DNA from 4 places in the Kitasatospora sp. NPDC087271 genome. Region 3 is predicted to be linked to each of the others. Evidence: riboswitches for the same ligand, from Rfam matches in the RefSeq annotation. Region 3 holds a riboswitch; each other region holds the start of a gene.
What was found. A riboswitch is a leader RNA that binds a small molecule or an ion and turns the genes downstream of it on or off. The one in region 3 is predicted to bind cobalamin.

Region 1 (7,229 bases), on a different contig from region 3:
GTGCACCGTGCGGCCGGGCAGCGCGGTCTGGTTGGCGGCGCGGTTGGAGGCGTCCTTGAAGGTCATCCAGCCGTTGCCGGTCTGCGCCAGGGTGCGCATCATCCGGGCGTACAGGGTCTGCGCGGGGATGGTGCGCACGGCCTTGCCGGCCAGCTCGGCCTTGCGGTAGGCCTCGTCGAAGTCGGAGCCCCACAGGTCGACGAGCTCGGGCACGTCGGCGGGGGAGAACAGCGACCAGTCCTCGTTGGCGTTGACCCGGCGCATGAACTCGTCCGGGATCCAGTGAGCCAGGTTGAGGTTGTGGGTGCGCCGCGCCTCCTCGCCGGTGTTGTCGCGGAGCTCCAGGAACTCCTCGACGTCGGCGTGCCAGGTCTCCAGGTAGACGCAGGCCGCGCCCTTGCGGCGGCCGCCCTGGTTGACGGCGGCGACCGAGGAGTCGAGGGTGCGCAGGAACGGGACGATGCCGTTGGACTTGCCGTTGGTGCCGCGGATCAGGCTGCCGCGCGAGCGGATGCGCGAGTAGGACAGGCCGATGCCGCCGGCGTGCTTGGACAGCCGGGCGATCTGCGCGTAGCGGTTGTAGATCGAGTCCAGGTTGTCCAGCGGGGAGTCGAGCAGGTAGCAGCTCGACATCTGCGGGTGCCGGGTGCCGGAGTTGAACAGGGTCGGCGAGGAGGTCAGGTACTCCAGCCGGCTCATCAGGCCGTACAGCTCGGCGACCTCCCGCACCGACTGCTCGCTGTCGCCGACCGCCAGGCCGCAGGCGACGCGGAGCAGGAAGTGCTGCGGGGTCTCGATGACCTTGCGGGTGATCGGGTGGCGCAGCAGGTAGCGGGACTGCACGGTGCGCAGGCCGAAGTACTCGAAGCGGTCGTCGCCGTGCGCGTCGATCAGCGCGTCCAGGGCGGCGGCGTGCTTGGTGACGAAGGCGGCGGTGGTGTCGCCGATCAGGCCCTCGGCGTGGCCGACGGCGATCGAGGCGGCGAAGGAGCGCGAGCCCTGGCTGTTCGCCTCGTCGACGATCTCCAGGGCGAGCAGCCGGGCGGCCAGCTTCGAGTACTGGGGGTCCTCGGCGATCATCGACGCGGCGGCGTCCACGGCCAGCCCGCGCAGCTCGGCGAAGTCCGAGCCGGCGTGGCGGCCGCGCAGCGCGGCGGCGGCGACATGGCCGGGGTCCACCTGGGGGAGATCGACGCTGCGGTCGGTGAGCAGCCGAAGGAGCGCGCCGCCGGGGTCGGAGACCGTCGGGTCGGTGGGGGCGGGGCCGGTGCCCTGGGCGGGCAGGGTGGCTGAGGCAGCGGTGGTCAAGGCGCTCTCTCCTGGCGGCGATCGGCGGCGGTGATCGGGGGTACCGGGCCGTTCGGGGCAGGGGAGCACGGCACGTACGCAGGAAGCGTCGCGCGACGGTGGCGTCCCCGGCCCGCCCGCGAGGCCCGGAAGGTAGTTCTCGTGCTGGCGCGGCCTCTGCGGGAGGGCCCGTGCGCACACCGTCGGCAGGTACTCGGACTCGCGGGGCGGCTACTGGAGCCGCCCGCTCACCGCTGCGGGGCAGTCCCGGATTCGCACCGGGTTCCCCTGCATCGACAGCAGGATTGAGCATACATCTAGTGGTGTCTCTCTGATGCGACCCCACATGTAGTACGGCGCGGTGTGTCGGAGCGATGACCGGGGGTGCCGGGAGGGGGCGGGTCGTGGCCTTGGGGCGCCTCGGATCCGGGCTCCCGGCGCCCTGATTCCGGGCTCCCGGCGCCTTGATTCCGGGCCCCGGCGTCCTGGTTTCGATACGGAACGGTCACCAGGCGGACCGGTTGCCGCGGGCATGCCCTACGATCTGGGCGCATGAGCGAGCGAAGCGCCGAGGGGCGCGTTTCGCGAAGCGATCATCGAGCGAAGCGAGGGGGCGCGTGAGCGACGGAACTGGCGCACCCGGGCAGGGTCCGCAGGGAACGCCTCCCCCCGGGCCGGGGGACGCGCACGGTCAGCAGCCGCCGGTGGTGCCCGGTCCGGTGTTGCCGCCGAGCGGGGGCTTCGGGCCGCCGCCGGCCTCGTACGGGCCTCCGGTGCCGCCCGCGCAGCCGGTGGCGCAGCCCGGTCCGCCGGGGCAGCCTCCGCTGCCGCAGCCGGGACCGCCAGGGCAGCAGCTGCCGCCGCAGTGGCAGCCGCACCCCCAGCCGAACCCCCAGGCACACCCCCAGCCGCATCCGCAGTCGTACCCGCAGCCCCAGGCGCCGCAGCGCGCCGAGCCGAACTGGGAGGCGCTGGCCGACCGCAACGCGGCGGACGGCAAGCGCCGCCGCCGGCTGCGGGCCCTCGGCGTGGCGGTCGCGGTCGTCCTGGTCGGCGGCCTGATCGCGGGCGGGGCGGTGCTGCTGACGAAGGGCGGCGGCGACAAGCCGGTCGCCGGGCCGATCGCCTCGGCCTCCAACCGGCCGTCCTCCGCCGCATCGGGTGCCGCGCCGAGTGCCGCCGCGACCCCGGGCGGGAACCCGTCCGGCACCCCGGGCGGCGCGCCGGACGACCCGTCGAAGCCGATCTGGGAGGCCGCCACCGACCCGGCGCCGCAGGACGCGGGGGCACTGTTCTCCGCGCTCCAGGTGACGGTCAACGGCGCCACCTGGAACCGGACCTTCGTCTCGCTGGACTCGCCCTGCTGGGACGGGAACTCGACGACCGGCGGGCTCGGCAAGGTCCTCGGTGACCAGGGCTGCCAGAAGGTGCTCCGGGCGACCTACGTCTCCGGCGACAGCGCGGTGACCGTCGGCGTCGCGGTCTTCGACCACAAGATCCAGGCCGAGACCTCGATGAAGAGCTACACCGGCCACCTCAAGGGCGCCGTCGCGCCGGGCGCGCCGGCCTTCTGCGCCACTCCGGGCTGCACCAACACGCACAACACCCTGGGCCGGTACGCCTACTTCACGGTCGAGGGCTCGGCGAAGGGCGGCGACACCGCCGACGCCGCCGCCACCGCGGCGGCCGCCGGCTTCGGCGAGCACGTGAAGGGCCAGCTGCTCCAGCGCGCCAAGGCCGCGTCCGCGGCCGCGCCGGGTGCGCCGGGTGCGTCGGGGGCCGCCGCGGCCGGCTGATCCGCCGTGACACCCCGGCCCCGGCGGGTTCGCTCGCCGGTGCCGGGGGAGTGTGGCAGGCTCTCGGGGCAGTCATTCGCACGAGTGTTCCGGTTGTGTCCGCCTGGGCCGGTGCCGGCGAGCAACCGGAGGAGCGGTCCGTGGCCCTGCCCAGAGCCCTGCGCGGCAAGCCCGCCGTCCTGGCCGCGGCCGGGGTCGTGGTCGCCGCGGGCGCCGTGGCGCTGTTGCAGCGTGACGGCCGGGCCGACGGCGAACGGCCCGCCCGCGTCCCGGTGACGGTCGGCCTCCCCGGCCGCACCCTGCCGCCGGAGGTCGGCCGGGACCTGCTCGCCCGGGATCCGCAGGCCTCGCCGAACGCCCGGGCCGTCCAGCAGCTGCTCGCCGACCTGGAGGGCCGGGCCCGCACCGGGCAGAGCGGCGGGACGGTCATCGGCCAGCACGTCGAGGCGCACAACGAGCGCAACAACCCCGAGTACGGCGACTACCGCGGCACCAAGCAGGTCGGCTACTACTACAAGAAGGCCGCCGACCTCACCGGCAAGCTGCCCGGCTTCGTCGAGACCGACCTCGGCCCCGGCTACGGCCAGACCGGCTGGGGCGTCGGCGACCCGCGCTCCTACTCGGCCGGCCGGTGGCCCACCTGCCGGGCCGGCTGGCAGTACACCGACGACGCCGTCGACCTGCTCTCCGCCGTCTGGTCCGGTCACCCGCGCGCCGACGACGGCAGCTACGGCACGGCCGGCGTCCAGCACAACTGCGACGGCACCACCACCGAACTGCCCGACAACGGCGGGGGGCCGGCCGGGATCGTCGGCATGTCCTTCCACCAGCCCTACCCGGGTTCGGACGTCAAGTCCTTCGAGCAGGTGCTCTGTTCGAACTCTCCGGCCGCCAAGGACAAGGGCTGGTTCGGCCGGGTCGTCGACAGCGCGCACGACACCCCCGAGTACCGCGCGCTGATGACCGACCTGTCCTACCTGGCCGACCACCTGGAGTACCTGGCCGCCCACGACGTGCCGGTGCTGCTGCGCCCGTACCACGAGATGAACGTGCAGGACTGCTCCCGCAGGTTCTGGTGGTCGGGCCAGAAGCCGGCCGACTACCAGGCGCTGTGGCGGATCACCTACCGCTACCTGGTGGAGACCAGGGGCCTGCACAACCTGCTGTTCGTCTGGACGCCGGTGTCCTGGGACGGAGCCCCCGGCGCGGACCCGTGGGACTACTACCCGGGCTCGCAGTACGTCGACGTGGTCGGGGTGGACGACTACAGCGGCAGCCCCGCGCACCCGATCGGCACCGGCGAGGTGTGGACCAAGCGGTACTACGACGGGCTCGCCGGCTACGGCAAGCCGCGGATCCTGGCCGAGTCCTTCGCCGTCCCGGTCAACTCCCGCCAGCCGGACACGCTGCGGCGCACGCCCTGGACGATCTGGACGGTCTGGGGGCAGTCGCTCACCTCGGACAACCTGACGCCGGACCAGCCGCGCAACGCCAGCGCGGACGTCAACGCCACCTACCACAGCCCGCTGGCGCTCACCGGCGGCGCCGGGCCGTTCGGCGCGAACGTCGACTGGGGCGGCCTGCACGTTCGTTGAGCCGGTCCGTAGGGTCGTCGAGCCGCCCCCGCGCGTCCGCCGAGCCGGTCGCCGTGAGGTGCGCTACACCACCGAATTCCGTTGAACGGCCGGAATACCGTGTCCGTTGTGCCGTGTGGCATCCTGTGGCGGCGAAGCCGAGGGGCTGACGCCGGGACGGGCCCGGCGGGGCGGGGGTGCGGGATGGGACAGGCGCGTGCGATGCGCGCGGCCGGCGGCATCGCCGTCGGCTGGGGCGTGGTGCTGCTGGCTTGGGCGGCGTACAACTGCTTCGGCCAGGTCGGGTTCGCGACCTACGTCAAAGGCATCTTCTACTACGGCGGCACCTCGGTGGACGCCGAGACCGGCAGCCTCAACTACGGCCTGATCTACCTGCTTTCGGGAATCCTGCTGCTGCGCGGGCGCAGCTGGGCGCTCGGGGTGGCGGCCGGCGTCGCGCTGGTCGAGGGGTACAACCGGGTGCGCAGCCTGACCGGCGCGCTCCTGGACAAGCCGCAGCGGGAGTGGTTCACCAGCACCACCGAGGGCGGGCTCAAGCTCGCGACCTTCGCGCTCGGCGTGGCCGTCACCGCGGCGCTGATCCTGCTGCTGGCCCGGCTGAAGTGGCGGGAGCAGCGGGCGCCGGAGGCCGCCGCGGCGTCGGGCGGCCAGGTGCACTGGTCACTGCTGCAGACGATCCCGGCCGAGCCGCCCCCGGGCCCGCAGCCGTACCAGCAGCCGCCGTTCCAACACCAGCCCGCCTGGCAGCCGCAGCCGCAGCCGCAGCCGCAGGCAGCCTGGCCACCGCAGCCGCCCTTCCAACAGCAGCCGCAGCCCGCGTGGCCGCAGCAGCCCCCGGCCTCGCAGCCGCAGCCGCAGTCGCAGCCTGCTGCCTGGCCGCAGTCGGCGCCGGCCCAGCCGACCCAGCCTTCGCAGCCGTCACAGCCGGTGCCGTACGCGCAGCAGCCCGCCCAGCCGGCCCCGCACCCGTCGACGCTCGCCCAGCAGCCGTGGCCCGCCGCGCCGCCGGTGACGCCCGGTCCGGTCGCCCCCGGCCCGGTCGTGTCCCCGGTCGACCGCCCGCCGACGGACCGCCCGCCGACGGACCGCCCGCCCCAGGCCTGAACCTCCGCAGCCCCGGACCGCTCACGAACGACCCGGCTCCCGCACGGGATCGGCCCGACACCAGACGAGGAGCGACTTTCGCCATGCCATCGACATCCCCCGCACGGACGGTGCTCACCACGTCCCGCGAGGCCGCCCGGCTCGCCGAGCGACAGATGTCGTGGAAGCCCCGGGTCCTCCCGTTCTACTTCTCCTTCACGGTCATCTTCGCCTTCTCGGTCTGGGCCTACGTGCCCAACCCCACCCCGCTCGGCTGGACGATCACCATCCTGTGGGGGATGCCGGTGTTCGGCGTCCTGATCGGCTTCCAGGGCGTGCTGATGGTCCGCCGCCGGCTGCGCCAGGTGAGCCGGATGACGCCGGCCGTGCCGGTCGAGGACGACTTCCTGATCGTGCTGGTGCCGACCATCGGCCGCCACGACACCTATCCGGCGCTGGAGCGCTCGGTGCTCTCGTACGTCGAGCACCTGCCGGCCTACTTCCCGTGGATGCGGGTGGACGTCCTCACCGAGGAGGGCTGCGCGGCCGCCGAGAAGATCGACGGTCTGGCCGCCCGCAACCCGCTGATCCGGGTGGTGACCGTGCCGAAGGCCTACGAGACGGCCAACGGCACCAAGTTCAAGGCCCGCGCCAACCACTACTCGCACGAGCTGCGGATCGAGGAGGGCGAGGCCGAGGACGACGTCTGGGTGCTGCACATGGACGACGACACCGGCGTCGGCCCGGACACCGCCGCCGCCGTCGCGCAGTTCGTCAACCGGCAGCGCCGGGCCGGGGACGACGCCAAGCACATGGCGCAGGGCATCCTGACGTACCCGCGGGAGAACGCCGTCTCCACCTTCACCTGGCTCGCCGACGCGATCCGCCCGGCCGACGACATCGCCCGCTTCCGCGCGATGACCGGCACCGGCACCCCGATCGCCGGCGTGCACGGCGAACTGCTCCTGATGCGCTCCTCGGTGGAGGCCACCATCGGCTGGGACTTCGGCCCGAAGACCATCGTCGAGGACGCCCAGATGGCGCTGAACTTCTGCCAGCGCTACCCGGGCCGCAGCGACTGGTTCAACGGGCGCTGCTACGGAGCCTCGCCGGCCGGGGTCAAGGACTTCCTCAAGCAGCGCGAGCGCTGGGCCTGGGGCCTGGTCGCGCTCTGCTTCAACAGGACGATCCCGCTGCGGTACCGGCTGTTCATCGGGATGGGCATGGTCAGCTGGGTGCTCGGTCCGCTCCAGCACGTCGGCCTGGTGCTGCTGGTCGCCTGGTTCACCGGCACCTGGAACACCTCCCCGGTCACCCAGTCCGTGGTGCTGGTCTGGTCGATCAACTTCGCCTACGTCATCTGGACGTACTGGGAGGGCCTGCGCCTGAACGTCGTCGCCTCGGCGAACCACCGGCGCAAGTGGTGGGAGCCGATCGTCGTGGTGGCGGCCATCCCGCTGTTCTCCTT
Region 2 (7,229 bases), on a different contig from region 3:
TTGGCCGCCCGCCAGGCCTCGTCACTCTGACCGGACCGCCAGTAGCCCGAGACCGATAGCCGCTCGCGCGGGATGCCTCGCTCCACGCGCAGCAGACGCCGCAGTTCCTTCACGAAGCCCGCCTCACCGTGCACGAACGCGGATGCCGTGCCGGCGGGGAATTCCAGCGCGCCCACCGCCTCGACCAGCGCCTCGCCCACCGGGCGGGCACCGCGGTGCAGCCAGCTGATCTCGGCCCCGGAGGGCGAGACGATCTTCTGCTCCTCCGCGGCGTCCGCGACCTCGACGAAGGCGTGCACCACGGCATCGGCCGGCATCCGCTCCAGCGCCGCGGCGATCGCGGGCAGCGCGCTCTCGTCGCCCACCAGCAGGTGCCAGTCGGCGCTCGCGTCGGGGGCGTAGCCGCCGCCGGGGCCCAGGAAGCGCACCGTCTCGCCGGGCTGTGCGCGGGCCGCCCAGGGCCCGGCCAGGCCCTCGTCACCGTGCACCACGAAGTCGATGGTCAGCTCGCGCAGGGCCGGGTCCCAGGCCCGCACGGTGTACGTCCGGGTGATCGGCCGCTGCTCGGGCGGGAACTCCTCGCGGATCCGCGCCATGTCGAAGGGCTCCGGGTAGCTCACGCCCTCGGGCGTGAAGAGCACCTTGATGTAGTGGTCGGTGAACTCGGTGGCGTCGAAGTCCTCCAACCCCGCACCGCCGAGGACCAGGCGCACCATGTGCGGTGTGATCCGCTCGGTGCGCAGCACCTGTGCTTCGCGCGCCTGCGGTGTCCGGCGGGTCGGTTGGTCTGCCATGGTGCCCCCCTGGGCTGTGTGGTCGCGCGTCTTGGTTAGGCTTGCCTAAGTTAGCACCCTTGAGGCGGTGCTCGACGCAGGGACGGCAGCCGATCCCCATTCCGCCCACGACCGGGAACGTGACGCCCCGGCAGCCCTGCTGCGGCTCGCGGACGCGACAAGGTCGTACGGAGCCGCCGCGACCGGTTCGGCGCAGCCAGACCGCGCCGCGCGCCGCCCGGGAGCCGACGACCGAGGTCGCCGCCCGCAGAGCGGCCGCGCCGCACTCCCCGGACCGATCCGGCACCGCAACCCGCTCGGGAGGATGGGGAGCGGGCGGCCGGTCAGGACGCCGGTACGATTTCGGCCGCCCTGCCGGAGGCACTCGTGGTTCAGGTGGCGGGCGACCGGGTGGGGTCGGGCCTCAGGCGCGCCGCACCACGAAGGTGACCTCCGCGTTGTTCCCCCCGCCGCCGATCACCTGGCAGGTGAGACCCGCACCGACAGTGCACTCGTTGACGTTCGACCCGGCGTAGGGGTTGCTCCAGTGGATCAACCCGCTCCAGGTGTCCACGCCGAAGCCGATCTGCCCCTCGGTGCCCGTCAGGAACCCGCACGACTCGGTTTTCCAGCTGGGGGCCACGTTCGGCAGGATGTAGCTCGGGGGCAGAGGACTGCCGGCGCTCCAGCACCCGTGGGCCAGGGTGGCCGAGCCGAGGTAGAGCATGCTGCCGGTCTGGTTCGACAGGGTGACCTGGGTGCTGCGCACCGCGTAGGCGGCGGACGCCGCTGGGGCGGCCGACCGCGTCGTTCCGGCGGAGGGGCCGGCGGCCTGCGCCGCGGGAGCCAGGGCCAAGCCGGCGCTCAGCGCCAGGACGGCGGTCAGTACGGAGGACTGGACAACACGCTTGGAGGTCATGGCAGCCAACTCTCTATCGGAGGATGGTCAGGTACACGCCTCAACGGGACGGCGGACCTCGTTGGTTCACCAACCGCCACGACGTGCGGGAATGAGGGCCTGTGTGAGGTAGTGATCAGCCTTCTGGTTGCACCCTCCTCCGAGGGCGGAACAGGGAGGACTGTGGGCTGTGACGCGTCGGCAACTCACGGACGATCAGCGGACGATGATTGATCCCTACCTGCCGGTCGGCAGGTTCAGCCCGCACCCCGAGCGACCGCGGGAGCGCTCGGGCCGGTGTGCCAGCACCGCCGGCCAGCAACGCCGTGCCTACGAGCAGGAACTGCTGCGAAGCCGCGAGGTGGCCGAGTGGCGGCGCCCTACTTCCCCGTCACGTGCCCGGACGAGGTCCTGGACCACCACCTGCGGCACTACGCCGTCGAGTTCAGGAACTGGATCGTCGCCGCCGCCCGCACCTGAGACCCCCGGCCGGGCCCCGTGGCCGATCCCTCCCCCGCCCCCGGGAACGGTCCAGACGATCATCCCACGGGCTGGCCAGCTCCGACCTGACCACGCCTGATACCTTGCCATCGCCGTGGTGTACGGGAAACCGGTCTGAGTCCGGTGCGGCCCTCGCCACTGTTGCCGCGGAGTTCCGCGGCCCTCGCTGACCGGCTTTTCCAGCGGTCAGGGCCACTGGGCGGGTTGGAAGAGCCGTCCGGGAAGGTCGGCCGCGGCGCGTTGATGCGGAAGCCAGGAGACCGGCCACGGCGCTACATGTTCCACGAGGGTTTTGGAGAACACGTGCCCAGCGGTCTGCCGTATCCGTTCCGTTCGATATGTTCCGTACGTCCCACAGGTCCGATACGTGTCGGCCGGGCGGTCGCGGCCTTCCTGTTCATCGGCATGCTCGGAGCTTGCACGGGCGCCCCCGCGCCCACCACGTCCGGCGGGACGGCCGGAACTGCCGCGCCGGTCAGCGTCGACAATTGCGGGACCACCGTGACGGTCGGCGCGCCGCCCGACCGGCTGGTGACGCTCAACGAGGGTGCCACCGAGGTGGCCCTGGCCCTCGGCCTGCAGTCCCGCATGGCCGGTACCGCCTACCTCGACGATTCCATCCCGGAGAAGTGGAAGGCGGCCTACGACTCCGTCCCGGTGCTCTCCAAGGACTACCCGACGAAGGAGAAGCTCCTCGCGGCCCGTCCCGACTTCCTGTACGCCTCCTACTCCAGCGCGTTCACCGACAAGGTCGCGGGCACCCGGGGGGAACTGCGCGGCCAGGGCATCCCGTCGTACCTGTCCCCGTTCGGCTGCTCGGACAAGAGCCAGGTGCCGCCGACGACCTGGCAGGCGGTGTGGGGCGAACTGAACGACGTCGCCAAGGTCTTCGGTGTCACGGAGCGGGCCGCCGCGATCCAGCAGCAACAGGAGCAGCAACTGGCCGAGTTCACGGCAACGGCCGCTGGCAAGGGCTTGAAGGTCCTGTGGTACGACTCGGACACCAAGGCGCCGTTCGTCGGGGCCGGCCACGGCGGACCTCAACTCGTTCTCGATGCCGTGGGCGCCCGCAACGTCTTCGGGGACCTGCCCGGTGGCTGGCAGAACGTGAGCTGGGAGAAGGTCGTCGCGGCAGACCCGGACGCCATCGTGGTCGCGGACGCCGGCTGGGACACGGCCCAGTCCAAGATCGACTACTTGGAGAACGACCCGGTGCTGAGCAAGCTCACCGCCGTACAGCGCAAGGCTTTCGTGGTGGTGCCGTTCTCGGAGTCGACTCCCGGCGTGCTGCTCGCCGACGGTGCCGCCCGGGTGTCCGCGGGACTGGGCCGACTGCACCCGGGTTCATGACCGCGCCCCACCCCGCCGTCGCGCGGCCCCCTGGTCCGGGCCGCGCGACGGCGGCCCTGGCCATCGGTGCGGCCCTGCTCCTGGCCACCGTGCTCCTCGGCCTCGCCGTGGGCTCGCAACACGAGCCGGTCCGGACGGTGATCGACGTCGTGGTGCGCCGTCTCGGGCTGGGCAACCCGCACGTGACGCTGCTGGACGACCAGATCGTCTGGCAGTTGCGGCTGCCCCGGGTTCTGGGAGCGGCTGCCACCGGCGCCGGCCTCGCGGTCTGCGGTGCGGTGTTGCAGACGCTGACCGGGAACGACCTGGCCGATCCCTTCCTGCTCGGGATCTCGGACGGAGCCGCCGCCGGCGCGGTCACCGTGATCGTCCTCGGTGTCGGCGTGTCCGGCGCCGTGGGCACCGGCGCGGTGTCCACGGCGGCCTTCGCCGGTGCCCTGCTAGCCGCCGTCGTCGTCCTGGCACTGGCCGGCGCGCGCACCCGGTCGCTACCGACCACCCGGACCGTGCTCGCCGGCATCGCGGTGGGACAGATGTGCGGGGCCTACACCTCGTTCGTCGTGCTGGTCCTCGGGGACCGCAACGCGGCGCGCGGTGTCATGGAGTGGACGCTGGGCTCGGTCGCCGGCGTGCGGTGGCCCACCGCCGTCTTCCTGACCGCGGTCGCGCTGGCCGGTGTCACGGTCCTGGCCTCCTCGGCCCGCGACCTGGACGCCTTCGCGTTCGGCGAGACCGCCGCCCGCTCCCTCGGCGTCCACGTCGAGCGCACCCGCTGGGTCCTCGTCGCCACCGCCGCGCTGGTAACCGCGTGCCTGGTCGCCCACACCGGCGTCATCGGGTTCCTCGGCCTGGTCGTACCGCATGTCGTCCGTCTCGTCTGCGGCCCGCGCCACGCCCTCCTGCTGCCCGTGTCGGCACTGGTGGGCGCGTCCCTCCTGGTGGGCAGCGACATCGTGGCGCGCTCGGTCCTCCCCGACCGGGAGATCCCCGTCGGCGTCATCACGGCCGGGCTCGGAGCGCCCTTCTTCGCCTGGCTGCTGTGGCGCCAGGGGCGGGCCGACGGGAGGGGGCAGTGACGGTGACGCCCCCCGCCGAGCTGCGCACGGAGGAGCTCCGCGTGAGCATCGGCGGAGCCACGCTGCTGGACGCGGTCTCGCTCGCGTTCGCCCCCGGCCGGATCACGGGCCTGCTCGGACCCAACGGCGCCGGGAAGACCACCTTGCTGCGCGCGGTCGCCGGACTGACCCGGCCGAGCGAGGGTCGGGTCCTCCTGGACGGAGAGGATCTCCACGCACTCACGGCCCGCCGACGAGCACGACAGGTGGCCTTCATGGAGCAGCAGGCGGACACCCGGCTGTCGCTGCCGGTCCGTCAGGTCATCGATCTCGGCCGCACGCCGCACCGCAGCCGCTGGCCCGTGCCGGCGAACTCCGCCACCGACGCCCACGAGCGGTCCGTGTTCGCCGCGGCCGTGGCCGCAGCCGACGTCGGCCACCTGCTCGACCGGTCCTGGCCGACGCTGTCGGGTGGCGAGCGGCAGCGGGTCCAGCTCGCGCGGGCACTGGTGCAGGAGCCCGGCGTGCTCCTGCTCGACGAGCCCACCAACCACCTCGACCTACGCCACCAACTCGGCTTCCTCGGCACCGTACGCGGGCTGGGCATCACCACGGTAGCCGCGCTGCACGACCTCGAACTCGCCGCCGCCTACTGCGACGAGGTCGCCGTCCTGCTCGACGGCCGACTGGTCGCCCACGGGCCCAGCTCCGACGTGCTCACCTCGCCGACGATCGCGCACGTCTACGGCGTCGACGTCACCGTGGAACGACACCCCCGGCACGACAGACCGCACATCCGGTGGAACGGACTGCTCCCCGAAGGGACAACACCATGACCCGCCCCGTCCCGGGCGCGCTCGCCCGCCGCAGTGCCACGCTCCTGGTCGGCATGTCGATGGGGGAAGCCGTCCGCCGTGACGAACTCCTCCGGACAGCGGCGTCGCACCAGGCCTCGATCGCGTTCCTGCAGCAGGCAGACCCTTCCCTGTCGGCCGAGCTGACCAGGCTGGCCGACGCGGGCGCCGAGACCGTGGTCGTGATCGGCGTCCGCCTCGCGGCGTCCGGCCCGGCCCAGTCCTGGCTACGGCGGATCGCGGCGTACTGGTGGCGCGAGCGCGCGGGCCACCGTCCCGAACTCCTCGTCGCGACCCGCCTCGCCGACTCGCCGGACGCGGTCCCCGCGGTGGCCGCGGTGACGAGGGCCATCACCGGCCAGGAGCCCGGCCTCACGTCCGCGGCCTGGGAGGAAGTCCCCGGCCACCGGCACCAGGTCCTGGTGTGCCGCGGCCCGCGTTGCGCGGCCAAGGGCGCGGAGGAGGGACTACGCGCCCTGGTACGGAAACTGACCGAGCACGGCCTCGGCGACGACGACGTGCTCGTCACCCAGACGGGGTGCCAGTTCCCCTGCAACCAGGCCCCCGTCGCCAGCGTGCAGCCGGACGACATCTGGTACGGGAAGATCGACCCGGCCGTCGCCGGCCGCATCGTCACCGAGCACCTCGCCGGCGGACGACCGGTCGAGTCCCACCGACTCCCACGCCACAGGAAGGAGCAGGCGGACCACCACGACGGCTGATCGCGACCACGAGGCCCAAGCTTGAGCCCGTGCCCCGCCCCGCGGCCGACAGCACCAAGCGGCGGCATCGAAGCCACCCTCCACCCTCCACCCCTACCGCGACCAGATCAGGGCCATCGACGAGCAGATGACCGAAGCCCTCAAGGACGACCGGCAGTAGACCCACAGCGAGCTCGACCTGCGACGAAGCCCCACCCGCGCGGCCGGCTCACCACGGAGTTGCCCGATCTCCCCCGGATCCACGCCGACCCGATGCCCGACCCGCAGACCGAGATCACCTCAGGTCAACGATGTACTACTCAGGCGAGCTTGAGGAGCAGTTCACTCAGTTCCCTCGGCATGGTGATCATGCAGTCGTGGCCGGTCGGCAGCTCCCAGACCTGCGCGGCGGAGCCGTTGGGCTGGATCGGGGGGACGGGGCGGCGGGTGATGCCCGGCGGCGTGGGGCCGACGTTGTGGATGTGCGTGCGCGGGATCGCGTCCGCAGCCGGGTTGTCCAGTCGCACGGATTGCCGAAGGCAGCGCACCGCCTGGTCCGTGAGCGTCTCGCGCAGCCAGGCCACGTCCGCCGGGTCCGTGACGCCGAACAGGCCGAGGGGCGCGGGCAGCTCGGGCATCGGGGGGACGCGCCAGCCGCTCTCGGACTTCTCGGCGAGCTCGATCATCCGCCGCCCCACGGGTTGGACGTCGACCGCGGACTCGCCGTCCTGCGGGACCAGCGCGTCGAGGTAGACGAGGTGTGCGATGCGCTCCGGGATCCGGTTGGCCACGGAGGAGATCACCAGCCCCGCGTAGCTGTGGCCGACGAGGACGACGTCGTCGAGGTCCTGCTCGGCGACCAGCCCGACCACGTCGTCGACGTGCGTGTCGAGTCCCACCTCCGGTCCGAGCAGGTGCGCCTTGTCCCCGCAGCCGGTCAGGGACGGCGCGAACACCCGGTGCCCGTACGCCTCCAGCAGCGACACCACCCGCTCCCAGCAGCGCCCGCTGTGCCAACTACCGTGTATCAGAAGGAATGTGGACATGAGTGAGAGCCCTTTCCCCTTTCGCGCCCCGGTACAGTCCGAGCACGAAAG
Region 3 (7,229 bases):
CCGGGCCACCACGGTCCACCTCGGCGACACCGTCTCGCTGCGCTACGGCAGCTGACCGCACTGCGCCGGAGGGGAGCCGACCACGGATCGCCTCCCCTCCGGCGGGACAGAACCACGATGGCCCGACGGATCCGCCGCCGGACCGACAGGACGGGGGGAACGGATGCCGACGGGTGTTTCCAGATGGGTGGCGGGCGGCTATGTGGCCTTGGTCGGCGGACTGGCCGTCCTGGGCGGGCTGACGGAGAACGGGCGTTACTACCTCGCGTCGATCGTCCTCACCCTTCCCGTCGGCCTTGCTGCGCTGGCCGCCGTCTACCTCGCACGAGGGGTGCTGACCGGCATCGGCGGGCTGTTCACCGACACCACGCTGCCTAACGGCGAGGAACCCGGCTGGCTGGCCACGGGCGGCATCGTGGCCAACACGCTGCTGTTCACCGTGGCGGCCGTCGCCACCGTACTGCTGGTCGAGCGCTTCGTCCGCCGCCGGAGGGCATCTCACGGCAGCTGAGCCACGGGTACGCGGTGCCCCGGCCCCCCTTCCGGAGGGGCCGGGGCACCGGGGTGTCCCCGGGGGTCAGGGCGCGGTGACGCCTGGCTGGGCGCCGGCGCCGAAGGACCAGCCCTCGACGTCGCCGGGTGCCGGGTTGTAGCTGCCCGCGCCCAGGTTGCTGTAGGACCAGGGGCCACCGTGCTGGGCGTGCCAGTACGACCAGTAGGCGCTGCCGGTGGGGTTGGTGCAGGTCGTCGGCAGGGCGTTGATGGTGCAGACGAAGCCCGGGTAGCGCGGGTGGAAGGTGTACGCGAACCCGGCGCCGGTCAGCGCGGCCAGGCCGCTGGCCGGGTCGCCGGGTGCGCAGCCGGTCTGGATGCCGCCGCCGACGGCGGTGAAGTCGACCACGACGGTGACGCCGGTGGTGCCGTCACAGGCGGCGGCCCGCGCCTGCGGGGCCTGGACGGCGGAGACGCCGAGCAGGCCTGCGGTCAGAGCGGCGGCGGCGGCGATCGAGCCGAGGGTACGGCGGGCCGGGCGCGCGGGCGCCAGGGTGTCGGTCATCGGAGCTCTCCTTTCGGGGTCAGCGAGTGGTCAGCGGGTGGTCAGCGGGTGGTCGCCGGGCAGGCCGGCACGGGCGCGTCCGGGCGGGCACCGGCGGCGGAGAGGGCGGCCAGCGGGGTGCCGGCCAGGCCGAGGACGGCCTGTGCCGTGGCCCGGGCACCGGTGGCCGCGTTGAAGCCGTTCGCGTCGTAGGCGACGGCCCCGCGCACCGCCGGGTCGGCGGAGCAGCCCTGCTGGAGCTTGACGAGACTGCTCCAGCCCTTGAGACCGGCCCCGAAGCGCCCGCCGGCCAGCAGCGCCTGCGTGGCGAGGCCGGTGGTGTTGGCGTTGGACGCGGCGGCCCCGGCAGCCGAGAAGCCGCCGTCGGCGTTCTGGTGGGCGGTCAGCCAGCCGAGCCCGGTGTTCGCCTTGGCGGTGCGGCCGGTCGCGGCGAGGGCCTGGGCGGCGAGCGCGGTGGCGTCCGGGTCGCTGGTGCAGGTGGCCTGGCCGAAGGACAGCGGGTAACCGCCGTCCGCGCACTGGCTGTTGGCGAGGAAGTCGACAGCCGCCGCCGGGGCGCCACCGGCCGTGCGGTGCAGGGCGATCACGGCCAGGGACTGGCCGAAGGCGTTGCTGTAGTCGCCCCACTGCGAGCGGTCGGAGAACCGGCCGTCGGCGGTCTGGAGCGAGCGCAGCCGGGCGGGCAGGTCGACGCCGCCGAAGGCCGTCGGGTTCCCGCCGCGCACCTCGACGGCGAGCAGCAGCTTGGCGGTCGCGCCCGCGTAGGCCTCGGTGGTGCCGTCGCCGAGGTAGCCGGTGATGATCTCGGGCTTGGCCAGCCAGGCGGTGGCCTTCGCGGCGGCCTGGTCGGAGCTGTGCGAGGCGGCGAAGGCCAGCACGGCGTCGATGGTCAGGCCCTGGTCGGGGTAGGCGGTCCCGTTGAAGACGGACTCGAAGTGGTCGCCGTCGACGAGCTGGCGGGCGAGCCAGCCGCCGGCGGCGGCGTCGGGGCGGAGCGTCGGGGACGAGGTCGCGGCAGCAGGCGCGGCCTGGGCGGCGGCGGCCGCCGGGAGGACGGTGGCGAGGGCGAGCGCGGGTATCGCGAAGAGGCGCAGGGGGCGTCGGAACGAGGACACGGTGGGCCTTTCCGGGCCCGCACGCAGGGGCCCGGAGGACGGCGGCGACAAGCCGGGCAGCCCTCGGAGCTCCGGCCCGCAGACCACGACGGGAGGAGGGGACGACACACCTCCGCCGCCGGGTACTCGGGCTCGCCGCCGACGTGAATCGGCGGCCTACCGTTGCGGGTCAGCGCCGGATTCGGACCGGACTTCCCCCGGCGGCGGAGTCACAACATGACGGCCCATCATGGCGATACGGAAAAGATCCGGTCAAGGGTTCGTGCGTCACATCACGGTGGTCCGCACCGGGCTTCGCGACGCGCTCCTCCCGGCTGCCGGCGTGATCAGGGTGTCCTGGACGGCAGAATTCCTCCCATGCGGAACATGCGGAACATGCGGAGCATTCTCGTCATCGGCATCGGCGCGGGCGACCCCGACCACCTCACCCTCCAGGCGGTCAAGGCACTCGCCCGCACGGACGTCTTCTTCATCCTCGACAAGAACGAGGAACGGCAGGACCTGATCCAGCTACGGCGCCGGATGCTGACCGAGCACGGGCGACCCGGGCACCGCGTGGTGGAGGTGCCGGACGCGGAGCGGGACCGCACCACCCCGGCGTACGCGGCCGCCGTGGACGACTGGCGCGTCCGCCGTGCCGATCTGGTCGAGCGGTTGGCGGTCGAGCACCTCGGTGAGGGCGAGACGGGCGCGTTCCTGGTCTGGGGGGATCCGAGCCTCTACGACAGTGTCATCGCCGTGGTGGAGGACGTACGGGTCCGCGGCACCGTCGTCTTCGACTACGAGGTGGTCCCGGGCATCAGCAGCGTCTCCGCACTCGCCGCCCGCCACCGCACCACGCTGACCCGGGTGGGCCGCCCTGTGCAGATCACCACCGGCCGCCGTCTGGCCGAGGGCTTCCCCGAGGGCGTGGACGACGTCGTGGTGATGCTCGACGGCCGGGCCGCCTTCGCCGAGATCGACCCGGAGGGGCTGGAGATCCACTACGGCGCCTACCTCGGCACCCCCGACGAGATCCTCGTCGCCGGCCCGCTTGCCGAAGCCGCCCCGCGGATCCGCGAGCTGCGCGAGTCGGCCCGCGAGAGCAAGGGCTGGATCATGGACACCTACCTGCTGCGGCGCTCCGAGAGCTGACCGACGTGCGCCGCCCCGGACGAGGGGCGGCGAACCGCTCGGACCGTCAGCGGTGAAGGAACTCCGGCGGGCGCTTCTCGGCGAAGGCCGCCATGCCCTCCTTCTGGTCCGCCGTCGCGAAGGTGGCGTGGAACAGGCGCCGTTCGAAGCGCACGCCCTCGGCGAGCGTGGTCTCGTACGAGCGGTTGACGCTCTCCTTGAGCATGACCGCTGCCGGGGTGGACATCGCCGCGATCGTCCCGGCCACCGTCAGCGCCTCGGCCAGCAGTTGGCCCGCCGGGACGATCCGGGAGACCAGGCCGGCCCGCTCGGCCTCCTCGGCGCCCATCATCCGGCCGGTCAGGCACAGTTCCATCGCCTTCGCCTTGCCGACCGCCCGGGTCAGCCGCTGCGAGCCGCCGATGCCCGGGATCACGCCGAGCTTGATCTCCGGCTGCCCGAACTTCGCGGTGTCCGCCGCCAGGAGGACGTCGCACAGCATCGCCAGCTCGCAGCCGCCGCCCAGCGCGAACCCGGCCACGGCCGCCACGACCGGCTTGCGCAGCGCGCCGAGCCGGTCCCAGGGGCCCAGCCAGTCGTCCAGGTAGACGTCCGGGAACCGGTTGCCCTGCATCTCCTTGATGTCGGCGCCGGCCGCGAACGCCTTCTCCGAGCCGGTGATCACCAGACAGCCGATCTCCGGGGCACGGTCGAACTCCGTTGCCGCCTGCACGACTTCGTTCATCAGCTGGGTGTTGAGCGCGTTGAGCGCCTTGGGCCGGTCGAGCGTGATCAGCCCCACCCGGCCCTTGCGCTCGACCAGGATCGTCTCGTAGTCGGTCACTTGCCGTCCTCCCGCAGGGTGGTGATGATCGCCGAGAAGTCCAGGCCGGCGCCGCCGTCGGCCTGCGCGAAGTCCGCGTACAGCTGTGCCGCCCTGCGTCCGAGGTTCGTGGGCAGGCCCGCGGCGTCGGCGGCCCCGGCGGCGAGTCCGAGGTCCTTGGCCATCAGGGCGGCGGCGAACCCGGCCGCGTAGTCGCGGTTGGCCGGGCTGGTCGGCACCGGCCCGGGGACGGGGCAGTTGGTGGTGAGCGCCCAGCACTGGCCGGAGGCGGTCGAGGCGACGTCGTAGAGGGCCTGGTGGCTGAGTCCGAGGCTCTCTCCGAGCACGAAGGCCTCGCTGACCGCGATCATCGAGATGCCCAGGATCATGTTGTTGCAGATCTTCGCGGCCTGCCCCGCTCCGGGGGATCCGCAGTGCACGACCTTGCGGCCCATCGCCTCCAGCACCGGTCGGACCGCCTCGAAGTCCGGCTCGGCGGCTCCGACCATGAAGGTGAGGCTCGCGGCCGTGGCACCGACCACCCCGCCGGAGACCGGCGCGTCCACCGCCCGGTGCCCGGCGGTCACGGCCAGGTCGTGCGCCGCCCGGGCGTCCGCGACGTCGATCGTGGAGCAGTCGACGAAGAGCGTTCCCGGGCGGGCGGCGGGCAGCAGGTCCGCGTAGGCGGCCAGCACGTGCCGGCCGGCCGGCAGCATGCTGATGACGACGTCGGCCTCCCGCACCGCCTCGGTCGCGGACCGCGCCGGACGGACGCCGCCCTCCTCCGCCCGCCGCAGCGCCTCGGGTGCCAGGTCGTAGCCGGTCACGGTGTGCCCGGCCTCGGCGAGGTTGGCGGCCATCGGGCCGCCCATGTTGCCGAGTCCGATGAATCCGATGACTCCGTTGAATCCGTTGACTCCGTTGCGGTGGGTCACCAGCGCTCCAGGGGTGTGGTGGGGGCCAGGCCGAGTTCCCGGTCGCCGAGCGGGGCGAAGTAGCGGGCCACCGCGGCGGGCCCGACGGCGCTCAGCGTCGACGGGCTCCACCGCGGGGAACGGTCCTTGTCGATCACCTGGGCGCGGATCCCCTCGGCCAGGTCCGGTGTGGAGAGCGCCGCGCAGGAGGTCCGGTACTCCTGGTCGAGGACGGCCTCCAGCGGGCCGAGGGTGCGGGCCCGGCGCAGGGCGGCGAGGGTGGCCTTCACGGCGGCGGGCGAGTTGGCGGCGATCCGGTCCGCGGCCTTCTTGGCCTCCGGTTCGCCGCTGTCCCGCAGGCGGTCGAGGATCTCCTCCACGGTGTCGGCCCCGTAGCAGTGGTCGATCCAGGCCCGCCGGCCGTCCAGCACGCCGGCCGGTGCGGGCCCGACGTTGCGTTCGAGGGCGTCGTGCACGGGGAGTTCGGCCAGGTCGTCCAGCAGCGCGGGCAGCCGCTCGGCCGGGACGAAGTGGTCGGCGAGGCCGCACAGCAGCGCGTCACCGGCCTCGACGGAACCTGCGGTCAGGGCCAGGTGGGTGCCCGACTCGCCGGGCGCGAGGGCGAGCAGGTAGGTGCCGCCGACGTCGGGGACGAAGCCGATGCCGGCCTCGGGCATGGCGACGCGCGTGGTCTCGGTGACGATCCGGACGCTGCCGTGGGCGGAGACCCCGACCCCGCCGCCCATCACGATGCCGCTCATGAGCGCGACGTAGGGCTTGGGGTAGCGGGCGATGCGGGCGTTGAGGCGGTACTCGTCGCGCCAGAACTCCTCGACGGCGCCCGGGTCCGCGCCGGTGGCGGCGCGGTGGATGGCGACGATGTCGCCGCCGGCGCAGAAGGCCCGCTCACCGGCGCCGGTGATGACCACGGTTTCGACCCGCTCGTCCTCCTCCCACGCGTCCAGGGCGTCGGAGATGCTCCGCACCATGCCGTGGGTGAGGGCGTTCAGGGCCGCGGGGCGGTTGAGGACGATCAGGCCCGCCCGGCCCTCGCGGTGGACCAGGACCTCGTCGAGGTCGTTCCCGGCCATCACGCGGCCCCGATCAGGCCGCGGGCGACGATGACGCGCATGATCTCGTTGGTTCCTTCCAGGATCTGGTGCACCCGCAGGTCGCGGACGATCTTCTCGATGCCGTACTCGGCCAGGTAGCCGTAGCCGCCGTGCAGTTGGAGCGCCTGGTTGGCGACCTCGAAGCCGGTGTCGGTGGCGTGCCGCTTGGCCATCGCGCACAGCTCCGGGGCCCTCGGGTCCCCCCGGTCCAGGGCCGAGGCGGCCCGCCAGAGCAGCGATCTGGCCGCCTCCAGCTCCGTGGCCATGTCGGCGAGCCGGAACTGCAGCGCCTGGGCGTGCAGGAGCCGGGCGCCGAACGCCTCGCGGTCCGCCAGGTAGCCGGTGGCCCGCTCCAGGGCGTCCTGCGCTCCGCCGAGGGAGCAGGCGGCGATGCCGAGCCGGCCTCCGTTCAGCCCGTTCATGGCGATCCGGAAGCCCTCGCCCTCGGCTCCGAGGAGGCGGTCGGCCGGGAGCCGGACGCCGTCCAGGAGCACCTGGCGGGTGGGCTGGGCGTTCCACCCCATCTTCTTCTCGTCGGGACCGAACGAGACACCGGCGTCCTCGCGTTCGACGACGAACGCGGACACCCCGCCGGCCCCCGGCCCGCCGGTGCGGGCCATCACCAGGTAGACCCGGGAGACGCCGGCGCCCGAGATGAACTGCTTGACGCCGTCGAGGACCCAGTGGTCCCCGTCCCGGCGGGCCCGGGTGGTCAGTGCCGCCGCGTCCGAGCCCGCGCCGGGCTCGGTGAGGCAGTAGCTGGCGGGGGTCGCCATGGCGCTGAGACCCGGCAGCCACCGGACGCGCTGGGCGTCGTCGCCGTAGCGGTCGATCATCCAGGCGACCATGTTGTGGATGGACAGGTAGGCGGCGATGGACGGGCAGCCGGTGGCCAGCGCCTCGAACACGAGCACGCCGTCGGCGCGGGTGAGTCCGGAGCCGCCGGACTCCTCGCGGACGTAGACACCGGCCAGGCCGACGTCCGCCGCCTTGCGCAGCACGTCCACCGGGAAGTGCTTGGCCTGGTCCCACGCGACCGCGTTCGGCGCCAGGTGTTCGCGGGCGAAGGCCCGGGTGGTCGCGGCGATGGCGAGC
Region 4 (7,229 bases), on a different contig from region 3:
CACCAGTACCGATCGTCGGAGGGAGCGGGGCATCACGGTCGCGCGGATTCCGAGACGTCACGTCGAGCAGTCTTCCCCTTGTACCGGCCTTCTGTCACATCCGGTTGGCTGTACGGACGGGCGGCCGTCGACGGCACCTCCCCAAGATCGGGCAACAATCGGGCAACAGACGCAAACCGCCTGGCCGGAAACAGATGGCGGGGTCATGCCATCACGGCTCGACCCTTGCGGCGGCGGTCGCGCTACCCGCCCGGCCGGTCACACTCCGTGGCCGACAGGTGAGGTCCGGGTTCCGTACGGAGGCCCCGCGGGTGTGACTTCTCGCGCGGGGGGGGGCTGGGTTCAGAGAAGGGGGGTGAGCCAGCGGCGGAGGAGTTCGGTGTAGTGGGTGGGGGCGGAGTTCCAGAGGGTGGCGTGGTCGGCGCCCGGGAAAGGGCGGAGGCTGACCACACCGGGGCGGGCGGCGGCGAGGCGCTCGGCGGCGCGGAAGGGGGCGACCTGGTCGTCGGGGCTGTGCAGGACGAGGGTGGGGACGCGCAGGTCGGCGCCCTCGGCGATGCGGCTGAAGTCGGCGAGGTCGACGCCGGTGCGGCCCTCGGCGGCGAGTGCGCCGAGCTCGGCGGCGGCGCCGGTGTAGCCGGCCCGGGCGGCGCCGCGGCGGGCGGTGGCGGGCAGGTCGAGGACCGGCGAGTCCAGGACGAGGCCGCTGATGGCATGGGCCCAGGCGGAGCGGGAGGCCGTCTGGAGGGCCATGGTGGCTCCGAGGGACCAGCCGTACAGGATGACCCGGCCGGCGCCGCTGTCGAGGGCGAGCCGTACCGCCGACTCGACGTCGCGCCACTCGGTCTCGCCGAAGTGGCCGAGCCCGTCCGGCGAGGCCGGGGCGCCCTGGTCACCGCGGTAGGTGACGGCGAGGGCGGGCAGGGCCAGGCGGTCGAGGACGGGGAGGACCGGGAGGGTCTGCTGCCGGTCGGCGCCGGGGCCGTGGACGAGGATCACCCAGGTGCCGCGTTTGCCGTCGAGGCGCCAGGCGGGGAGGGCGCCGAGTTCGCCGTCGGCGGCGGTGTCGGTGAAGGGGAGGCCGAGCGCCTCGGTGGGGTCGCCGAGGTGGACGCGGGGGGTGAAGCGGACCTCGGTGCCGGGGGTGAGGGTGCCCCGGTCCGCGCGGACGAGGCGGCGGGTGACGCCGTTCTCGTCGCTGTGCAGGACGTCCTCGACGACGGCGTGGCCGTGGTCGTCCCATTCCACGGCCCAGCGGCCGGGGCGCAGGCTCTCGGGGCGGCGGTTGAAGGTGATCCGGCCCGCGGCGAGGCTCCGCACCAGGACGGGGCCGGACTCCCGGGCGGCGCTCGCCGGGTGGACCAGCCGTTCGGAGGCCCGGCGGCCGATCACCAGGACGGCGGCCCCGGCGCCGACGACGGCGGCCGCCACGACGGCCGCGGTTCCCCAACGCATATCGCTCCCCGCTCTGCTGGTCTTGGACCGGACGGTGTCCGGGCGGTGTCCGGGCACCAGTTCACCGGGGGGCCGCGCGGGCGGCCACCGGGCTGGGCCGTCCGGGGCACGGCGGGGCCTCGGGCTGGGCGGGCGTCAGGCAGGGCGGGGCGGGCGGATCGGAGGTGGCGACGGGGCTCCGAGGTGTGACCAACCCCTCCGTGACCTCGGTTGACTCCCGGTTCGGCCGCGTGATGGGATCCTGGGGCCAAACGGAGGCATGCAGAGGAAGCCGGTGCGAGTCCGGCGCGGTCCCGCCACTGTCACCGGGGAGCACGCTCGGAACATTGCCACGGCGGACCGTCAGAAGCCGCTGGAAGGCCCGGGGGTGCGTCCGACCCGGAAGCCAGGAGACTCTCGCCCCCGGTACGTCGATCCAGGGCGCGGACCCTGAGTGAGGACACGCACGCGATGCAGGCTGCCCCGCCCCGCCGGACCCCACGCGGCCTTCCGCCGAACCCGCCGTGCGCCCGCTGACCCGCGCCGCCGCGTTCGCGCTCGGCGCCGCCGCGGGCTTCGCCGCGGACGCCCGCTTCGCCGACCCCCGGCGCGGCCACCCGGTGGCCGTCTTCGGCGGTGCGGCGACCCGGCTGGAGCGGCGGGTGTGGCAGGACGACCGGGTGGCCGGCGCCGGGTACACGGCGCTGTGCGTGGGCGCGGTCGCGGCCGGCGCGGTGGCCCTGGAGCGTACGGTGGGCCGGCGTCCGCTGGGCCGGGCCGCGCTGGCGGCCGCCGCGACCTGGACGGTGCTGGGCGGCACCTCGCTGACCCGGGAGGCGCGCACCATCGGCCGGTCGCTGGCCACGGGCGACCTGGCGGCCGCGCGGGAGCGGCTGCCGCACCTGTGCGGGCGGGACCCGAGCGCGCTGGACGGGCCTCAGATCGCCCGCGCGGTGGTCGAGTCGGTGGCCGAGAACACGGCGGACGCCGTGGTGAACGCGCTGGTCTGGGGCACGCTGGCGGGCACCCCGGGACTGCTGGCGTTCCGCGCGGTGAACACGCTGGACGCGATGGTCGGCCACCGCTCGCCGCGGTACGCCCGGTTCGGCTGGGCCTCGGCGCGGCTGGACGACGTGGCGGGCTGGCCGGGCGCCCGGCTGACGGCTCTGCTCACGGTGGCCGCCGCGCCGCAGCCGAAAACGGCCTGGCGGGTCTGGCGGCGGGACGGTTCGGCGCACCCGAGCCCGAACGCGGGCCAGGCGGAGGCGGCCTTCGCGGGCGCGGTGGGCGTCCGGCTGGGCGGGACCCTCCAGTACGGGGAGCGGGTGGAACACCGGCCGGTGCTGGGCGCGGAGTTGCGGCCGGTGACGGTGGACGACATCGAGCGGGCCTGCGTGCTCTCCCGGCGGGTGGGCGCGCTGGCCCTGGGTACGACGGTCGCGGGGCACGTCGCGCTGCGCTTGCTGACGACACGGTGGAGGGGAAGGGCATGAGCAACGCACTGCTGGTCGCCGGGACGACCTCGGACGCGGGCAAGAGCGTGGTGACCGCGGGCATCTGCCGCTGGCTGGCCCGGCAGGGGGTGCGGGTCGCGCCGTTCAAGGCGCAGAACATGTCGCTGAACTCCTTCGTCACCGCCGACGGCGCCGAGATCGGCCGGGCGCAGGCGATGCAGGCGCAGGCGGCCAGGGTGGAGCCGGAGGCGGCGATGAACCCGGTGCTGCTGAAGCCGGGGGCGGACGGCCGCAGCCAGGTGGTGCTGCTGGGCCGGCCGGTCGCCGAGGTGGGCGCGCTGGACTACCGCGAACGCAAGCCCGTCCTGCTGGAACGGTCGCTGGAGTGCCTGGCGGATCTGCGCCGCCGCTACGAGGTGGTGGTCTGCGAGGGCGCCGGTTCGCCCGCCGAGATCAACCTGCGGGACCGGGACATCGCCAACATGGGCCTGGCGACGGCCGCCGGGCTGCCGGTGGTGGTGGTCGGGGACATCGACCGCGGCGGCGTCTTCGCGGCGATGTACGGCACGCTGGCACTGCTGTCGGCGGAGGACCAGCGGCACGTGGCGGGCTGGTTCGTCAACAAGTTCCGCGGCGACGCGCGGCTGCTGGCGCCCGGCCTGGACATGCTGCACGGGCTGACCGGCCGTCCGGTGCTGGGCACCCTGCCGATGCTGCCGGGCCTGTGGCTGGACGCCGAGGACTCGCTGGACCTGTCCACGGTGGTGGACCGGGTGGACGGCCGCGGCCCGCTCGGGGCGGACGTGCTGCGGGTGGCCGTGGTGCGCTTCCCCCGGCTGTCGAACTTCACCGACCTGGACGCGCTGGCGCAGGAGCCCGGCGTGCTGGTGCGCTGGGTGACCCGGCCGGAGGAACTGGCCGACGCCGACCTGGTGGTGCTGCCCGGCACCCGGGCCACCGTGGCCGACCTGGCCTGGCTGCGCGAACGCGGCCTGGAGCCGGCGCTGAAGGCGCGGGCGGCGGCCGGGCTGCCGGTCCTCGGGGTGTGCGGCGGCTACCAGATGCTGGCGCGCGGGATCGAGGACGAGGTGGAGTCCGGGGCCGGCTCGGTCGAGGGCCTGGGCCTGCTGCCGGCGCACGTGCGGTTCGGCGCCGAGAAGGTGCTGGCGCGGCCGGTCGGCACGGCGTACGGGAAGCGGGTCGAGGGGTACGAGATCCACCACGGAGTGGTGGCCGTGGAGGGGGGCGAGCCGTTCTTCTCCGATGACGACGGGCACGGCCTGGACGGCTGCCGGGTCGGCCCGGTGTGGGGCACCACCTGGCACGGCGCGCTGGAGAACGACGGCTTCCGCCGTGAACTCCTGCGCGAGGTCGCCGCGCTGGCGGGCCGGGCGTTCGTGCCGGCGCCGGACACCTCGTTCGCCGAGGCGCGCGAGGCCCGGCTGGACCGGCTGGGCGACCTGATCGAGGAGCACGCGGACACCGACGCGCTGTGGAAGCTGATCGAGGGCGGGGTGCCGGCGGCCGGATCGCTGCCGTTCCTGGCGCCCGGGGCACCTGGGGAGTATGCATGAGTGACGTCCGCTATCCGTTCACCGCGATCGTCGGCATGCCCGACCTGCGGCTCGGACTACTGCTCAACGCGGTCTCGCCGGCCGTGGGCGGCGTGCTGGTGCGCGGCGAGAAGGGCACCGCGAAGTCGACCATGGTGCGCGCGCTGGCCGGCCTGCTGCCGACCCTCGCGGCCGTCGACGGCTGCCGGTTCGCCTGCGACCCGGCCGCTCCGGACCCGCAGTGCCCGGACGGGCCGCACGACCGCCCTTCGGCGTCCGAACGCCCCGCCCAGCTGGTCGAGTTGCCGGTCGGCGTGGCCGAGGACCGGATCGTCGGCTCGCTCGACCTGGAACGGGCGCTCGCCGAGGGCGTCAAGGCGTACGAGCCGGGGCTGCTCGCCAAGGCGCACCGCGGCGTGCTCTACATCGACGAGGTGAACCTGCTCCAGGACCACGTCGTGGACCTGCTGCTGGACGCCGCCGCGATGGGCCGCTCGTACGTCGAGCGCGAGGGCGTGTCGGTGCGGCACGCCGCCCGCTTCCTGCTGGTCGGCACGATGAACCCGGAGGAGGGCGAGCTCCGGCCGCAGCTGCTCGACCGGTTCGGCCTGACCGTCGAGATCGCCGCCACCCGGGACCCGGCCGAGCGCGCCGAGGTGGTCCGCCGCCGGCTCGGCTACGACGCCGACCCGGCCGGCTTCGCCGCGCGGTTCGCCGCGGACGAGCAGGCGCTCGCCGAACGCATCACCGCCGCGCGGGAGTTGCTGCCCAAGGTGGAGCTGACGGATGTGGCACTGCGTCAGATCACCGCCGTGTGCGCCGCGTTCGAGGTGGACGGGCTGCGCGCCGACATCGTGATGGCCCGCACCGCCGTCGCGCTCGCCGCCTGGGACGGGCGGACCGAGGTGCTGGAGGAGGACGTCCGCAAGGCCGCCCAGCTGGCGCTGCCGCACCGGCGCCGCCGCAACCCCTTCGACGCGCCGGGGCTGGACGAGGAACAGCTCGACCGGACGCTGGAGGAGCACGCGCAGCCGCAGGAGACCTCGGAGTCGTCGGAGCCATCGGAGCCCGAGGAGCCCGGGGGCTCGGGAGAGGCTGAGGGCGACGGCGAGGGCGACGGCCCCGAGGACGACGGTCCGGGCCCGGACGGCGGCCCCGGCGGCGGCCCGGACGGCGGCGGGGCCCCCGAGCCCGCCTCTGGTCCGGAGGCATCGGCCGCCGAGCCGGACGAGCCGCTCCAGCAGCCCGTACCGGCCCAACACCCCGCCCCCGCACGGGAGTCGGCGCCGGCCGCAGCCGGCGACCCGTACCGGACCAAGCTGTTCACCGTGCAGGGCACCGGCCACGGCGCCCAGGGCCGCCGCTCCCCCGCCGAGACCACCGGCGGGCACACCGTGCGCGCCCGGCGCCCCCGGGGTGCGCTCAGCCGGCTGCACCTGACCGCCACCTTGCAGGCCGCCGCACCGCACCAGGCGGCACGCGGGCGGACCGGCCGGGCGCTGGTGCTGCGCAAGGACGACTTCCGCGAACAGGTCCGCCAGGGGCGGGAGTCCAACCTGGTGCTGTTCGTCGTCGACGCCTCCGGCTCGATGGCCGCCCGGCAGCGGATGACCGCCGTCAAGGGCGCCGTGCTGTCCCTGCTGATGGACGCCTACCAGCGGCGCGACAAGATCGGCATGATCACCTTCCGAGGCGCGGACGCCGAACTGGCGCTGCCGCCGACGTCGTCCGTGGAGGTCGGCGCGGCCCGGCTGGAGTCGCTGCCCACCGGCGGTCGCACCCCGCTGGCCGCCGGCCTGCTGCGCGCGCACGAGGTGCTGCGGGTGGAGCGGCTGCGCGACCCGAGCCGCCGCCCGCTGCTGGTCGTGGTGACCGACGGCCGGGCCACCGGCGGGCGGGACGCGCTCGCCCGGTCGCAGCGCGCGGCCGCGCTGTTCGCCGCGCAGGGCACCGCCAGCGTGGTGCTGGACTGCGAGTCCGGCCCCGTCCGACTCGGCCTCGCCCGCACCCTGGCCGGGCTGCTCGGCGGCACCGCCGTCAGCCTGGACGAGCTGCGCCCCGAGGGCGTCGCCTCGCTCGTCCGCGAGAACCGGCAGGACAGCCGGCGCGAGAACCGTCGCGAGAACCGTGCCACCACCATGCGAAAGGCGGCCTGAGCCGACATGCCCAAGGGTGTCCCCGAGAGCGTCCCCGACGACGGCCTGACGACCCGTCAGCGTCGCACGCAGCCGATCACCGCCGTGCACACCGGCCCCGGCAAGGGCAAGTCCACGGCCGCGTTCGGCATGGCGCTGCGGGCCTGGAACCAGGGCTGGCCCGTCGGGGTGTTCCAGTTCGTGAAGTCCGCCAAGTGGAAGGTCGGCGAGGAGAACGCGCTGCGCGTGCTAGGCGCCTCCGGCGAGGGCGGGACGGTCGACTGGCACAAGATGGGCTCCGGCTGGTCGTGGATCCAGCGCTCCAGCGAGATGGAGATGGACAGCGAGGCCGCCGCCAAGGAGGGCTGGGAACAGGTCAAGCGCGACCTGGCGGCCGAGACCTACCGCTTCTACGTGCTGGACGAGTTCACCTACCCGATGCACTGGGGCTGGGTCGACCCGGAGGAGGTCGTGTCGGTGCTCAAGGACCGCCCCGGCAGCCAGCACGTCGTCGTCACCGGCCGGTACGCGCCCGAGCCGCTGACCGAATTCGCCGACCTGGTCACCGAGATGACCAAGGTCAAGCACCCCATGGACGCCGGCCGCAAGGGCCAGCGCGGTATCGAGTGGTAGACCGTTGAGCACTGCCGGCA

Region 1: another riboswitch for cobalamin. It lies ahead of ACIO9K_RS19415 (ribonucleoside-diphosphate reductase subunit alpha); the one in region 3 lies ahead of ACIO9K_RS33780 (prenyltransferase/squalene oxidase repeat-containing protein).
Region 2: another riboswitch for cobalamin. It lies ahead of ACIO9K_RS17880 (ABC transporter substrate-binding protein); the one in region 3 lies ahead of ACIO9K_RS33780 (prenyltransferase/squalene oxidase repeat-containing protein).
Region 4: another riboswitch for cobalamin. It lies ahead of ACIO9K_RS30275 (cobalamin biosynthesis protein); the one in region 3 lies ahead of ACIO9K_RS33780 (prenyltransferase/squalene oxidase repeat-containing protein).

What each region holds. Positions count from the first base shown of each region.
Region 1 is NZ_JBIUYQ010000010.1:222,747-229,975, reverse strand. It holds gene ACIO9K_RS19415 (ribonucleoside-diphosphate reductase subunit alpha) at 1-1,308, opposite strand, end outside; cobalamin riboswitch at 1,475-1,617, opposite strand; gene ACIO9K_RS19410 (hypothetical protein) at 2,061-3,083, shown strand; gene ACIO9K_RS19405 (glycoside hydrolase family 26 protein) at 3,224-4,678, shown strand; gene ACIO9K_RS19400 (hypothetical protein) at 4,862-5,782, shown strand; gene ACIO9K_RS19395 (glycosyltransferase family 2 protein) at 5,866-7,229, shown strand, end outside.
Region 2 is NZ_JBIUYQ010000009.1:156,397-163,625, reverse strand. It holds gene ACIO9K_RS17890 (siderophore-interacting protein) at 1-794, opposite strand, end outside; gene ACIO9K_RS17885 (hypothetical protein) at 1,198-1,692, opposite strand; cobalamin riboswitch at 2,251-2,456, shown strand; gene ACIO9K_RS17880 (ABC transporter substrate-binding protein) at 2,578-3,522, shown strand; gene ACIO9K_RS17875 (iron chelate uptake ABC transporter family permease subunit) at 3,519-4,598, shown strand; gene ACIO9K_RS17870 (ABC transporter ATP-binding protein) at 4,640-5,413, shown strand; gene ACIO9K_RS17865 ((2Fe-2S) ferredoxin domain-containing protein) at 5,410-6,153, shown strand; gene ACIO9K_RS17860 (alpha/beta fold hydrolase) at 6,453-7,178, opposite strand; gene ACIO9K_RS17855 (hypothetical protein) at 7,177-7,229, shown strand, end outside.
Region 3 is NZ_JBIUYQ010000032.1:24,363-31,591, forward strand. It holds gene ACIO9K_RS33765 (hypothetical protein) at 1-55, shown strand, start outside; gene ACIO9K_RS33770 (hypothetical protein) at 164-511, shown strand; gene ACIO9K_RS33775 (flagellar hook-length control protein FliK) at 578-1,057, opposite strand; gene ACIO9K_RS33780 (prenyltransferase/squalene oxidase repeat-containing protein) at 1,099-2,172, opposite strand; cobalamin riboswitch at 2,272-2,411, opposite strand; gene cobF (precorrin-6A synthase (deacetylating)) at 2,548-3,306, shown strand; gene ACIO9K_RS33790 (enoyl-CoA hydratase) at 3,353-4,129, opposite strand; gene mmsB (3-hydroxyisobutyrate dehydrogenase) at 4,126-5,043, opposite strand; gene ACIO9K_RS33800 (enoyl-CoA hydratase/isomerase family protein) at 5,040-6,113, opposite strand; gene ACIO9K_RS33805 (acyl-CoA dehydrogenase family protein) at 6,113-7,229, opposite strand, start outside.
Region 4 is NZ_JBIUYQ010000023.1:46,997-54,225, reverse strand. It holds gene ACIO9K_RS30280 (alpha/beta hydrolase family protein) at 343-1,455, opposite strand; cobalamin riboswitch at 1,719-1,851, shown strand; gene ACIO9K_RS30275 (cobalamin biosynthesis protein) at 1,959-2,927, shown strand; gene ACIO9K_RS30270 (cobyric acid synthase) at 2,924-4,462, shown strand; gene ACIO9K_RS30265 (putative cobaltochelatase) at 4,459-6,597, shown strand; gene cobO (cob(I)yrinic acid a,c-diamide adenosyltransferase) at 6,604-7,209, shown strand; gene ACIO9K_RS30255 (cobyrinate a,c-diamide synthase) at 7,214-7,229, shown strand, end outside.